2 regions of the Clostridium sp. 'White wine YQ' genome follow, and region 1 is predicted to be linked to the other one. Evidence: predicted binding sites of a transcription regulator. Region 1 holds the regulator's gene; the other holds the start of a gene.
The links. The regulator Rex, encoded in region 1, represses fermentation and respiration genes when NADH is low (regulators of the CRP and FNR family bind a similar motif). The targets are predictions, from matches to a motif close to ATTGTTAANNNNTTAACAAT.
Positions count from the first base shown of each region.

Region 2: the regulator Rex is predicted to act here: its motif matches at 4,411-4,430, upstream of PTZ02_RS00335 (acetyl-CoA C-acetyltransferase).

Region 1 is NZ_JAQYUU010000007.1:61,790-69,539, forward strand. Features, by position in the region: gene PTZ02_RS16125 (chitobiase/beta-hexosaminidase C-terminal domain-containing protein) at 1-3,179, opposite strand, end outside; gene PTZ02_RS16130 (redox-sensing transcriptional repressor Rex) at 3,376-4,008, opposite strand; gene PTZ02_RS16135 (ferritin) at 4,439-4,951, shown strand; gene PTZ02_RS16140 (heavy metal translocating P-type ATPase) at 5,190-7,385, opposite strand; gene PTZ02_RS16145 (ArsR/SmtB family transcription factor) at 7,397-7,750, opposite strand, start outside.
Region 2 is NZ_JAQYUU010000001.1:63,269-71,018, reverse strand. Features, by position in the region: gene atpA (F0F1 ATP synthase subunit alpha) at 1-74, opposite strand, end outside; gene PTZ02_RS00360 (F0F1 ATP synthase subunit delta) at 85-624, opposite strand; gene PTZ02_RS00355 (F0F1 ATP synthase subunit B) at 627-1,106, opposite strand; gene atpE (ATP synthase F0 subunit C) at 1,161-1,397, opposite strand; gene PTZ02_RS00345 (F0F1 ATP synthase subunit A) at 1,420-2,103, opposite strand; gene PTZ02_RS00340 (hypothetical protein) at 2,108-2,467, opposite strand; gene PTZ02_RS00335 (acetyl-CoA C-acetyltransferase) at 3,139-4,320, opposite strand; gene PTZ02_RS00330 (hypothetical protein) at 4,474-4,860, opposite strand; gene wecB (non-hydrolyzing UDP-N-acetylglucosamine 2-epimerase) at 4,963-6,111, opposite strand; gene PTZ02_RS00320 (dCMP deaminase family protein) at 6,128-6,619, opposite strand; gene upp (uracil phosphoribosyltransferase) at 6,812-7,441, opposite strand; gene rpiB (ribose 5-phosphate isomerase B) at 7,462-7,750, opposite strand, start outside.

The DNA of each region.
Region 1 (7,750 bases):
ACATCAAATACTAAATAGTTAGGGAATCCACTCGCATCATCAGTTAAATCTAATACTTTTGAAGGTTTAATACTTACATATTGTTTTGTGCCGTCTGGTTTTTCATTTCCTGTAATCACAAGTTTTACTGAGGCTTTACCTATTTTATTTTCCTTATCTATACTTGCTATTGCTCCACTACCTGCCTCAAAGGTAACATCATTACTTTCAAAATCAGCTATATTTATTTTTTTATCAGTATTTCTTGAAGCTGGGTTTGAAAATGCTCTAATTGTATCTGCATAATAGTCATTACGTTTAAATGAAGTATCTGTTCCTACTTTTGACCACTTATTTCTTATTGCCTCTTCTGTATCATTATAAATATCAACTTTTTCAGGATCTCCTGTGTAAAGTCCCCAGCTACTTCCACTACCTGTCACCTTATAACACCATGTTGTATAGTTCCATCCCTGTTCTTCATATGTCTTAAGGGCGTATTCCCAGCTTTGTAGGTTGTTAAACAATGTAAATTCTCCAACTAATAGTGGAACGTTATAATTAGTAAGTTCATTAACCATTGGAACTTTAGAATCAGTAAAATTACTTTGTGCAACAGAATCCCCTGTGTTTGACCATCCATAAAAATGATATTGATAAAGCACATTTTCCCATCCATATATCTTTGGATTTGGTAAATGATATGGCTCCCATATTGCTTCTATTGAGATCACATGATTTTTATCCTGTGCTCTTACTGCTTTATATAATCTATCATATAGCTCGAATTGAACAGTTCCCACAGCACCACCTGGTTCATTTAATAAATCATATGCAGCTACCCAAGGATTATCCCTATATCTTTCAGCTATCTTACTCCACAAGAATTCAGTTTTCTTAATATTTTCTTCATTTCCAAATAAATCTCCTTTATCTGGCTTAGTAATATCACCTGAATGATCTTTACCATTTTGAGAACCAGGTGCTCCATGCATATCTAATATTACATAAAGTCCTCTCTTTGAACTTTCTTCAATAAACCAATCCATTCTTTTGAATGCACTTTCCTTTAATGTTCCATCATTGTTAAGCATTTCGAAATAAGAAAATGGTAATCTTATTACATTCATACCTTCCTTTTTAACATTATCAAAATCTATTTCTTTCCACCAATTATCTTGATATAGATTAATTAGTTCCCATGCCTTCTCTTCCCCAAAACGATTTGTTAAGGTTTCAATGGTTGTTTTTTGATCAGGTGAATTAGTAGGGCTCATCCACCCTTCCATTACTAGCCATGAACCTGCATTTGTGCCATGTAAAGTAACTGCATCTCCTGATCCATAATCCTTACGCAATACCTTTCCATCTGCCTTTAAAAACGGAGTTGGTGTCTTATCAATGGTATAATCACTTATTGTAACATCACTTTTTCTATTATCTTTTACTGAGATTGATTTAATCACAGTATTTTTAGAAACTGTAATTGGAGAAGTATATTTATTAGAACTTGTAGTTGGTACACTTCCATCAAGGGTATAATAAATTTCGGCTCCTTCTGTTGTTGTATTTAATTCTACTTTCTGAGTTCTTGAATAAACTCCTGATGCAGGTAAGGAAGTTGGATTTACTAATTTACCTGTTTTATTTATAACATAGTTAAATTCGCCTACATCACTAATTCCATCTTTTACAGCATCATATGCTACTGCTTTAATTGTTTGATTTTTAGTTATTAGCAAAGGATTAGTATAACGTGTAGAATTTATGCTTGGTGTACTTCCATCTAAAGTATAATATATTATGACCTTATCAGTAGCGCATCTTAATTCAACTACAGCAGAATCATCATAAGTTCCTGGCACTTTATCTGCAGTTGGTGAATAAGGTACAATTGAATATTCTAGAGTTACGACATTACTATATAATCCATCCCTTTCAGCTAGGGCTTTAATTGTCGTATGTTTATCAATTAATATATTTTGTGTATATTTAGTGGATGCACTTGTGGGCGTTGTTCCATCCAACGTATAGTAAATGTTAGCATCACTATCAGATAATAGCCTTACTCTTTGATTTGATAAATATTTCCCAGGGGCTACATCTGGACTTGGTGTCGTTGGAACCTCAGGGAACTGATACTTGAATGTCACTACATTTCCTTCTACTCCGTTTTTAACTGCTAAAGCTTTAATAGTAGTAGTTTTATCAATATGAATTGGTTTTTCATATTTAGTTGAATGCTGAGTAGGTTCACTTCCATCTATAGTGTAGAATATTTCGGAACTACTAGTACTACTTGAAAGTGTTATATCTATTGGATTACTATATTTATTTACTTCGGGTGAGGCTACGACATTCTCTGGAACTGCACTGTCAATTGTATACTTAAATGTTTCAGTTGCACTTTTATTTCCCTGCTTTATGGCAAATGCTTTAATTGTTGTGTCTTTATTCACTGTAATTGGACTAACATAAAGTGACGAATCCATATTAGGTTCTGTTCCATCAATACTGTAATATATATCTGCATTTTTACTAACTGTGCTTAGCTCAACTTTTCTTTCAGAATTATACTTTCCAGAAACAGGATTAGCAGTTGGTACCTCTGGAACTAATGATGGTAAATCTCCATTTAAGCTTACATCAAAGAAAACTCCATCGATATAATAAGTTCCTGCATTCCACTCTCCAATACGTATTTGTGTAATTGAAGTCTTGTCTATACCTGAAAAATCACTCATAGGTATATAATATTTTATCCACTGATTTTTAACTGTACTTACTGATCTCCAATTAAATTCTGATTCAAAACCTTTTGAATCAGTTAATGAAGCTTTAAGCGTATTTGATCCTTGAGTATCTTTAATATACATAATTAAATATTCCATACCCGTTGTATTAATAGGTCCATCCATACTATTAAGAACTATACTTCCACTCGAAACACTTGGATCTCCGCTATATTTCACTTGATACTTAAGACTTTTTTGTCCGTCGTACTTATCTGCATCTGTTATGGACGCTAATACATTATTTGAAGTTATAAAAGATTTATCTGCATCCTTACCCTCGAAATTTTGAAACCATATTTTTTCATTTATAGCCTTTACTTTGACTATTGAAGATGGAAATAATCCAAGTAATAAGAATGCTGCTACAATAACTGATAACATTTTTCTTATTTTTAAATATCTCATAAACATTCCCCTTTCTCATGTATTTTGATGATATCTACATAATAATTATACATATTTTACCATTTACGTATGAGTATCCATTTTAATGAAATAGGGTTCAAATTTAGGGATTTATTTATAAATAATAAAAACATAGGGACGTTTTGTTTGCGCTAACAAACAAAACGTCCCTATGTATTAGAGTTATTCTAATATTCTACTCTTCCTTTTGGTTTAATAAATAAACTAGGGTCATAACACTTTCACTTAAATGAACATTTTCTACCGTCATGCCTTCAGGTACATTTAAATCCACTGGAGCAAAGTTCCAAATCCCTTTTACTCCACCTTGAACTAATTCATCGCAAACCTTTTGAGCATTTAATTTCGGAACACAAATAACTCCTATGTCAACGTGGTTATTTTTCAAGAAACTTTGTAAGTCATCAATATCTTGAATCTCAATATCCCTTATTCTTATCCCAATAAGTTTAGGATTAGCATCAAAAATCCCAACTAGATTAAATCCAGCTTTATCAAATCTATAATTAGCTATTGCCTGACCAATATTACCAGCACCAACTATTATAGTATTATATTTTTTATTTAATCCTAATATAGAACTTATTTGAGAATGAAGTTCTCTTACATTGTAGCCATAGCCTTGTTGTCCAAAGTCTCCAAAGCAGTTTAAATCCTGTCTTATTTGTGAAGCAGTAAATCCTATTTTCTCACTTAGTTCTTTTGAACTTATTCTATCTACATCATTCTTTAAAAGTTCTCCTAAATATCTATGGTATTTAGGAAGTCTTTTTATAACTGCCATTGATATATTTTTCTTTTTCTCCATGTCTGCACCTCTTTCATTAAACTCTATATTGAAAGTTAAATACAAATTTGATATACCAATCTTCATAATTAAATTTATATTTTACTGTGTAAAAACTTAGAATAACTAAGCTTTTAATTAAATTTATGTATGGAAGTAGTATAGCTTAAAATATGTAAATTATAAAAACAACCTAACTTAAATATTTTAACATAAAATTCACTTTTTATCTATATGCTAATAGGAATATAAAACCCATTAAATTAGATGCATAATGGGTTTTATTGGCAATAAATTTTGCCACGATATTATTATATAACACTTCTTATTAAGAATAAAATATTTAATGAACTTAATTTACTACTATTTATAAGTTTTTTCGCCATATATTTTGTTGATATACCTATTATAAAGAGGTATAATATGTAAAAAGATATTTGGAGGTGTAATTATGTTTAGTACTAAACTATTAGATGCATTAAATCATCAAGTTAATTATGAATTTTACTCATCTTATTCATATCTTTCTATGGCTGCCTATTGTGAATCCATCGATTTACCAGGTTTCTCAAACTTCTTTAGAGTTCAAGCTCAAGAAGAACTTTTTCATGCCATGAAATTTTTTGATTACATACAACAAAAAAATGGTGAAATAATATTAGAAAAAATCGATCAACCAACTATAACCTTTGAAAGCGTAGCTCATGTCTTTGAAACTGCTTTTGAACATGAACAAATAGTAACAAAGAAGATATATAACCTTGCAGATATAGCTACAGAAGAAAGAGAACATGCTACTTTAAGTTTATTAAAATGGTTTATTGATGAACAAGTTGAGGAAGAAAATACTTTTGATACCATTTTGAAAAAACTAAAAAGAGCTAAAGATAATCCCGCTGCCCTATATCTATTAGATGATGAACTTGCCAAAAGAGTATATACTCCACCAGCTGCTACAAATTAAATTAAATAACTATAAATACAAGAGAAACTCATATTTTTTGAGTTTCTTTTTTAATATTAATGTATAAAAAAATAGGACTTATATATACTGAAATTCAGCCATATATAAGTCCTTATAATACAAAACTTATTGAAAATTTTGTACCAGGCTTATGCCTGTAGCTATTCCCTTTTGCCTGAAAGTTTACTATCGAAATAGATTATATTTAAAATATCGATTTTTGTCAATATATATCGTATTATGAAACTTTATTTTTTCTTAATATCCTCATAGAATTCAGTACAGCTAAAAGAGCAACTCCAACATCTGCAAAAACGCCTTCCCACATTGTACCTAATCCTATTACTGCTAATATTAAAACTAACGCTTTAATCCCTAATGCGAAAATAATATTTTGTTTAACTATTAATGATGTTGTTTTAGAAATACTTATTGCCTTAGCTATTTTAGATGGCTCATCTGTCATAATAACAATGTCAGCTGCCTCAATTGCCGCATCTGAACCTACCCCTCCCATTGCTATTCCAATATCAGCCCTTGCAAGTACAGGAGCATCATTTATTCCATCCCCAACAAATATTACTTTAGTGTCATCATTCTTATTACTTAATATTTCTTCAACCTTCTCAACCTTATCTTGTGGAAGAAGTTCTGAATATACCTTATCAAGATTTAGTTTTTCATTAACAGCTTCGGCAGTAGCTTTATTATCTCCTGTAAGCATAACTGTCTCTTTTATCCCTAATGATTTTAACATTTTAATTGCTTCATCAGAATCCTTTTTAATTTCATCTGATATTACAATAGCACCAATATATTCTCCTTCTAGTGCAATATATACTAGTGTTCCTTCATGTTTAATATCCTCAACCACAATGTTATTTTCAACCATTAATTTTTCATTTCCAGCAATAATCTTTTTTCCTCTTACTACTACACTTATCCCTTTTCCAGCTATCTCTTTATAATCTGAAATCAATGCATTATCCAATGATCCATTAAAAGCATTCTTTATAGATTCAGCTATTGGATGATTTGAATAGCTTTCTGCATAAGCAGCACATTCCAATATTTCCTCGTTTGTATATTCATTTGTTGAATAAATTTTAGTAACACTAAATACCCCTTTGGTTAATGTTCCTGTTTTATCAAAGATAACTGTATCTACTGACTTTAATGCTTCTAAATAGTTTCCGCCTTTTATTAATATTCCATGTTTAGAAGCTGCCCCTATACCTCCAAAGAAAGCAAGAGGTATTGATATAACTAATGCACAAGGACAAGAAACAACAAGGAATATTAGAGCTCTATATATCCACTGACTAAATGACCCTAATCCTATAACTGGAGGAATTACTGCCAATGCTAGAGCTGAAAAAACTACAGCAGGTGTATAGTATCTTGCAAACTTAGTAATAAATTTTTCTGTTTTAGCTTTTTTGTTTCCTGCATTCTCAACCAATTCTAAAATCTTAGATACAGTTGATTCTCCAAAAGTTTTTGTAACTTCAATCTTAATTGGTGAATTTTTATTTATTGAACCAGAAAGGACTTCATTTCCTACGCTTACCTTACGTGGAAGTGATTCTCCTGTTAATGCAGATGTATCCATCATAGCTTCTCCATTTACTACTTTCCCGTCTAAAGGCACTTTTTCACCAGGTTTAACTATTATAATATCACCAATTGCTACTTCTTCTGGCGAAACTTTAACTTCTCTTTCATTTACCATCTTATTTGCATAATCAGGTCTTATATCCATTAATTGACCAATAGATTTCCTAGATTTATTTACTGCATACCCTTGGAACATTTCTCCTATTCCATAGAAAATCATTACTGCAGCACCTTCTGGATATTCACCTATCGCAAATGCACCTATTGTTGCTATAGTCATAAGGAAGTTTTCATCAAAAACTTCACCATTTCTAATATTTTTTAATGCTGTAATTAGAACTTCTCCCCCTACAATTACATAACTAATACCAAATGCAACCACTTCTACGTAAGGTATCCCTTTAAAAAAGAATCCTATTCCATAAAAAATTATTCCTATAACTAACTTTATTAATTCCTTAGAGTCAAATCCTTCATGAGAATGCTCATGATTGTGTTCATGAGTATGTTCATGATCATGATGTTCTTCTTTGTGTTCTTCTTCTGTTTTGTTAATTTGAATATTACTTCTTACTGCTTTATCTGATGATAGAACCTCCTTTACTTTAACATGAGGTTCTAATTTTATTACAATTTCTTCAACCTTATTTTTAATCAAATCTAAATTTGTTGCTTCTTTTGGGGATATAGCTAAGGTATTAGATGAAAAGTTTAATGAAGCTTCCTCTACTTCTTCTAATGCATTAACTCTACTTTCTATTTTTGCAGCACAATTAGCACAATCTAACCCTTCTAATAATAATTTTATCTCTTTCATATTATTTTCCCCTACCTTTCTGTTATATGTCTTAACCCTTGATTAAATATACCTTTAACATGTTCATCATCTAGGGAATAATAAACTACTTTTCCTTCCTTTCTAAACTTAACTAACCTAGCTGATTTTAAAACTCTTAATTGATGTGATATAGCTGATTGAGTCATTCCAAGAAGTGCTGCCATATCACAAACGCACATCTCACTTTCAAATAAAACACATAAAATCTTTATTCTTGTAGAATCCCCAAAAACCTTAAATAATTCAGCTAAGTCATAGAGAGTTTCCTCTTCCGGAATGGTGTCTTTAACCTTATTTACTATATCTTCATGAATAATATTGCAGTTACAGCTTTCAATTTTATT
Region 2 (7,750 bases), on a different contig from region 1:
GTTTTTAAGTGTTTTTCATACTTTTCTATTTCATTTTTAATAATAGAAGTAATTTCTTCTGGTCTGATGTTCATAGATTCACCCCTATTCTCTCTTAAGCATAAGAGCCTTCATTTCCTCGAGTTTGGATTTAACTGTACCGTCAATTATTTCATTTCCAACTCTCACATAAACTCCTCCGATAATGCTCTCATTTATTTCTTCTCGAAGGATAATTTTCTTATCATATTTTTTTTCTAAGTTTCCCTTTAGCTCATCAAATTGTCCTCTCTCTAGAGGGATAACAGTTTGAACTGTTGCCATAAGAGTATTATTTCTTTCAAGATGAATTTTTTCCATCTCATTAAGTTTCTCTTTTAAATATGATATTCTGTCTTTCTCAACTAATATTAATAAGAATGATAATAGTTCTTCATCAACTTTACCTTTAAAAATATTAGTAAACACTTCTTTTTTCTTTGATGTGCTTATTTGAGGATGTTTAATAACCTCGAAAAAGCTACTCTCATTATAAACATATGAGCAAATTTCTCTTAAATCAGCTAAATATTCATCAACCTTGCCTTTTTCTTCAGCAATTTGGTAAAGAGCTAGAGCATAACGCCTATCTAAGTATTCATACATAATTAAATACCTACCTTAGCTATAAAATCATTGATAAGTTTTCTATGTTTCTCCTCATCTATGCTCTCTTCAAGAGCTTTCTCAGAAAGCATAACAGCTAAATCAACAACTTGTTTCTTTATTTCTGCTTCTGCTTTTTGCTTTTCTCTCTCCACTTCAAGTTTAGCTCTATCCATTATAATACTAGCTTCTTTATTTGCGTCCTGTACTATTTCATTGTATATCTTATCAGCTTTTTGTTTATAAGATTCAGTAATTCCTTTTCCTTCATCCTTAGCTGATTTTAATATTCTTTCATTTTCAACTTTAAATAATCTTGCTTTTTCAAGATCTTCATCAGCCTTAGTCATCTTATCTTCAATTTCAACTCTTCTTTCTTGAATTATGTTTTTAACCTTGTCAAAAAAGAAATGTCTTAAAACTAAAAGTAAAATGATAAAGTTAATTATTGTAAATATAATCGTTGAAACATTTATATCCATATGTTAGCCCATGCCTCCCTTCTGGAGTCAGTAATTTAATATTTTTGTTACTTACTATTTTACTCCAACGAATATTAAGATTAAGGAAACTAGAAGACCGTATAATGCAGTTGTTTCTGCAAGAGCACAACCTATAAATAATGTTGTAGTAAGTCTACCACTTAACTCTGGTTGTCTTGAAATTCCTTCTATTGCTTTACCTGTAGCTATACCTATACCTACACCGGCACCTATACCAGCTATTGCAGCGATACCTGCACCTAATGCTCTCATTGCTAATGCTAAATCCATTTTAAAATCCTCCTTTTATCGATTAATGTTCTGCTGTGATTTTTGTATTTATCATTGTAAGCATCATAAATATGAATGCTTGGATTAACCCATCAAACAAGTCAAAATATGCATGTAAGAATACAGGAACACCCAGCTTGAATACACCTGCGAGTACACTTCCTAGTGCCATATAAACTAGATCTAGTAGTACTGTTCCTGCTAGAATGTTACCAAAAAGTCTCAGTGAAAGAGATACTGGTAACATCAATCTTTCTATGATATTTATGGGTAACATAACTGGAAAAGGCTCACAAAGTCCACCTAAATAGTGTTTTACTCCAACTTTTTTAAGAGCATTTGCATTAACAATTAAAAATGTCATTACTGCAAAAGCAATTGTAACACTATAGTTTGAAGTTGGTGGCGCTATTCCAACAAGACCTGTTAGATTCATTAATAATATGAATGCACCTAATGTACCGATAAATGGTACAAATCCTTGATATCCTTCGCCCATATTGTCTTTTACCATTCCGGATAAAGCTTCATATGCCATTTCCACCACTGTTTGCTTTTTACTTGGTTTTTTCTTTAGACTATTAGTAGACCAAATAGCTAAAGCAATAATTAATATCATTACAATCCATTCAATTACTACTTGAATAGTAATGTCTACTTTAAAATTTCCCAAATAAAAAGATACCAGTGGTTCTACTTTCTCCATCAACTTACTCACTTCCTTTCTTTATGAAAATCCAGTAAATTATCAAACATACATGATGAGTAGCATACCCACCTATATACGCTGAAAGCAAAATAAATTCATTTGCAAATGCCATACCAATTAGTAATATTAGGAATATCCTTAGGGCATATGCTATTCCATAAAACAGACTGTTCTTTGTCAAAAACTTTGACATAAAATAGCCACTTATAATAAAATTAATCACACTAACCATTGCCCCTATGAAATAAACAGTAGCGACTTTGCTATTTATAAAAATAAATAAGCTTAATGTGATTACACTCATAACTATTATATCCAACTTGGAGTTTTTAACTATTAGTTCCTTAAGGGATTTTTCCATTATAATGACTCCTTAGTTTAATTCATGTAGTTATTATATAACTCATAAAAAAATTAACAAAATCTTATATCCATTAAAAAATGTCGTTATTAATCGATATTCTTCCAATATATTAGTTTATTATTCTCACCATGCCCATAGCTTGCTGATTCTTTAATTTCCTTATAAAATAACTATTTTTTTGCAAGCTATTCAATTGTCTGAAAATTCATTTTTAAACTTCAAAATCATTTGTTAAAATGTCAACATTTTCAAAAGTATCATTTATATTAATTTCGTAATATTTTGAGATTTATTTAACTATTTGACAAAATATTTTTTTTATTTTATTTCGCAATAGAATATCATCTTAATACAATTGAATAGCCCACATTAACATATTTCATATTTTTTTAAAAAATTGCATAATATTAATAAAAAATTCACCTTAAATTCACTATATTTCTATAATTTTTATGTTATTTCGTACTTTTTCCTCATGGTTTATTGTACTTTTTTTTATAAATATTATTCCTTCGAATTATTTTATTAAAAAACTTCTTTAGTTTAACATAAAAATTCATAAGTTTTGCATTTTTATGAGCAAAATATTTATTTCTAAAGAATAAAAAATACCAATCTTGAATAATATTCAAAATTGGTATTTATATATATGGATTCTCTATTTAATACTATTCTCTTTCAACTATAAGAGCTGTACCCATTCCTCCACCAATACATAAAGTAGCTAAACCTTTTTTAGCATCTCTTTTTTGCATTTCGTGAAGTAATGTAACAAGGATTCTTGCACCTGATGCTCCAACAGGATGTCCAAGAGCTATAGCTCCACCATTTACATTTACTTTTTCCATATCAAAATTTAAATCTTTAGCAACAGCTACACTTTGTGCTGCAAAAGCTTCATTTGATTCAATTAAATCTAAATCTGCTACAGTTAAACCAGTACCTTCAAGTGCTTTTTTAGTAGCATGGAATGGACCATATCCCATTATTGATGGATCTAATCCCTTAGTTCCGTAAGAAAGTATCTTAGCTAATGGTTTTATTCCTAATTCTTTAGCTTTATCAGCACTCATAACTATTATAGCAGCTGCTCCATCATTTATTCCAGAAGCATTACCTGCAGTAACAACACCATCTTTAATAAATGCTGGTTTTAATTTTCCTAATGATTCTGTAGTTGTTCCAAATCTTGGGAATTCATCTGTGTCAAATACTTTTGGTTCACCTTTTCTTTGAGGAATAACAACTGGAACTATTTCGTCCTTAAATTTACCAGCTTTTATAGCAGCTTCTGCTTTTTGCTGAGATGAAGCAGAAAATGCATCTAATTCTTCTCTTGATAAGTTCCATTCTTTTGCTATATTTTCAGCAGTAACTCCCATGTGATAGTTGTTAAATGCATCCCATAAAGCATCATTTATCATTGAGTCAACCATTTTTCCATCGCCCATTCTTTGACCCCATCTTGAAGTCTTTAATAGGTAAGGTGCTTGTGACATATTTTCCATACCACCAGCTATTACTACATCAGCATCCCCTGCTTTTATCATTTGAGCAGCTAATGCTACTGATTTTAATCCTGAACCACAAACTATGTTAATTGTTGTTGCTGGAACTTCAACAGGTAAACCAGCTTTAACAACTACTTGTCTAGCAACATTTTGTCCTAAACCAGCTTGGATAACATTTCCTAAAATAACTTCATCTACTTGTTCACCCTTTAATCCTGCTCTGTTTAAAGCTTCCTTTACTACTGTAGCTCCTAAATCAGCTGCTGAAACATCTTTTAGACCTCCACCAAAGGATCCTAATGCAGTTCTTACAGCACTTACGATAACAACTTCTTTCATTTTGTAACCTCCTAGGATATATTTTAAGTTAATTTAAAACACTTTCATCTTCTTTATTATATCTACTTTCATTAACATAATCAATGGTTTTTTGATAAAAAAATAACAATCTTTTCTATGGTATAGATTAACGCTAGGAAATCCCCCTTAAACTTAACAATAAAAACTTTTTGCTTTTATCAAAATATAAATTGCGAAAAATCTAGTTAACAAGCTACCCATAGCCAATATATCTCCAAGCAAAATTGAAATAATACACCCCAAAGCATTAATAGAAAGTGTCGTTATGGCAAACTTTATTCCAATTCTTTTTCTAGTTAATAATAACATTGAAGATATTATTTCAAACACAGCCATAAAAACCCCATATACAATAGAATAAATTGGAGTATTATCTTTGTTAAACGTGCTACCCATTCCTAATAAATAACGAAAATTGAACCATGTCATATGTGGAATTAATCCCTTTACAATACCCATAATCCCCCCAATAAGCATGATGTATGCTAGAATGTAAAACAAAACTTTTTGTGTTTTCATATAACCTCCTCAGCATTGTTTGAGTATAATTATAATTTTAACATATTATTATTGGTTTACTATAAAAAATAAGAGTAGAAGCGAGGCTTCTACTCTTATTTTTTATTTAAATTCTTCAATTTTCTTATCACTTAATCCGAAATAATTCTCAATTGCATCTACTATTCTTGTTGAAGCTTTTCCGTCTCCATAAGGATTAACAGCTTTACTCATTTTTTCATATTCATCTTTATCATTAAGCAATTTATTTGCTTCAGTAATAATTTTTTCAACATCTGTACCAACTAATTTAACTGTTCCTGCTGCAACAGCTTCTGGTCTTTCTGTAACATCCCTTAATACCAAAACAGGTTTTCCTAAGTGAGGAGCTTCCTCCTGTAATCCACCAGAATCAGTCATTACCATAAATGACTTTTTCATTAAGTTATGAGTTTCTTTGGTATCTTGTGGTGGTAATAAATGTACTCTTTCTTTATCATTTAGATGTTTGAATACTACATCTTTAACTACAGGATTTAAGTGAACTAAATACACTAATTCTGCATCTTTATTTTCTTCTACAATCTTCTTTAGAGCAGTACAAATATTTTCTATTCCTTCTCCCCAATTTTCTCTTCTATGAGCTGTTATCATTATTACCTTTTTCTTCTCAAAGTCAATATGATTTAACTCTTCAGTTTCGAATTTGTAATCTTCTTTTACTGTGTGTTCCATTGCATCAATTACAGTATTACCTGTTATATATATGTCTTTTTCGTTTACGCCTTCTCTTAATAGATTCTCTTTAGAACCAATAGTTGGTGCAAAGTGAAGATCAGCTAATGATCCAGTTAATTTTCTATTCATTTCTTCAGGGAATGGAAAGTACTTATCAAAAGTTCTTAGTCCTGCTTCTACATGTCCTACCTTAATTTGCTTATAAAATGCTGCTAATGCACCACCAAATGTAGTAGTTGTATCTCCATGAACTAATATCATATCAGGTTTTTCTTCTTCAAAAACAGCATCCAATCCTTCAAGTACTCTACTAGTAATTCCTGTTAATGTTTGCTTGTTTTTCATTATATTTAAATCATAATCTGTATCGATTTCAAAATAATCTAATACTTGATCAAGCATCTCTCTATGTTGAGCCGTCACGCATACTTTTGAATCAATTCCTTCTCTTTTTTCCAATTCTTTAACTAATGGAGCCATCTTTATAGCTTCCGGTCTTGTTCCAAAGATTGTCATTACCTTTATTTTTTTCATCCCTTACCTCCACTTATTAATACCCTTTACTTTGGTATTCTAAAGATTCATCATTATTTATCCATTCTTCAACATAAATAATTTTATACTCATTCTTTGAATTTCTAATTACAACTTTCTCTATACCAGCATTGATAATTAGTCTTTTACACATAGAACAAGAATTAGCATCTTCTACATAAGCCCTCGAAACTGCATCTCTTCCAACTAAATATAGAGTTGCACCTATCATATCTCTTCTTGCTGCACTAATTATTGCATTGGCCTCACTATGAACACTTCTACACAACTCATAGTGAGTTCCCCTAGGAACATTAAGTTGTTCTCTTATACAACTTCCTCTATCAATACAATTTATTCTTCCCCTAGGTGCACCTGTATATCCAGTCGAAATTATCTCATCATTTTTCACTATGATAGAACCATAGTTTCTTCTTAAACATGTTCCTCTTTCTAACACAGTCTCAGCTATATCTAAATAATAGTTATATTTATCTCTTCGTTCCATATTAACACCTCAGGAGTTTTTAATTTATATATAATGCTTTATAGAATTTACATATCACTAACAATGATATGTAATACGATTCTTGTATTATATTTATTATAATTTAATTATCTAGGTATGTAAACCAATGCTATTTATAATAATGTTATAGGGTGACTTAAGAAGCACCCTATATTTTATATTCCTACTAATTTATTTTGTTCCAAATAATCTATCTCCAGCATCACCAAGACCTGGTACTATATATCCATTTTCATTTAATCTTTCATCTATTGAACTTACATAGATATCTACATCTGGATGTGCTTCTTGAACATATTTTATTCCTTCTGGTGCTGATATTAAACAAACTAATTTTAAACTTCTTGCTCCTTTTTCCTTTAAAAGTGTAAGAGCATCTGCAGCAGAACCACCAGTAGCTAACATTGGATCAACTACCATAATATCTCTCTCTGCAATATCTTGTGGAAGTTTGCAGAAGTATTCAACCGGTTTAAGAGTTTCCTCGTCCCTATATAATCCTATGTGACCTACTTTTGCTGCTGGTATAAGCTTTAACATTCCGTCAACCATACCTAACCCTGCTCTTAATATTGGAACTACAGCTAACTTCTTACCAGATAAAACTTGATGTTTTGTCTTACATATAGGCGTTTCAATTTCTACAAATTCAGTTTGAAGATCTCTTGTAACCTCATATGCCATAAGCATTGATACTTCCTCTACTAATTCTCTAAAATCCTTTGAGCCTGTATCTTTACTTCTAATCAATGCCAACTTGTGCTGAATTAATGGATGGTTTATTTGTGTTACTTTACTCATGTTATCTCCTCCTAAAATTACTATCTATTATATTTTTCTTCAATAGCTTTAATTTTATCTATTCTATTTTGATGTCTGTCCCCTTGGAATTTAGCATTTAAAAAGGTTTCAACAATTTCAATTGCTAGTCCTGGACCAATGACTCTTTCTCCCATTGCTAAAATATTCGCATTATTATGTTCACGAGTTGCATGTGCACTAAAAGTATCATGACAAAGAGCTGCCCTTATTCCTGGAACTTTGTTTGCAGCTATACTTATGCCAATTCCTGTTCCGCAAATAAGTATTCCAAATTCAAATTCTTTCTCA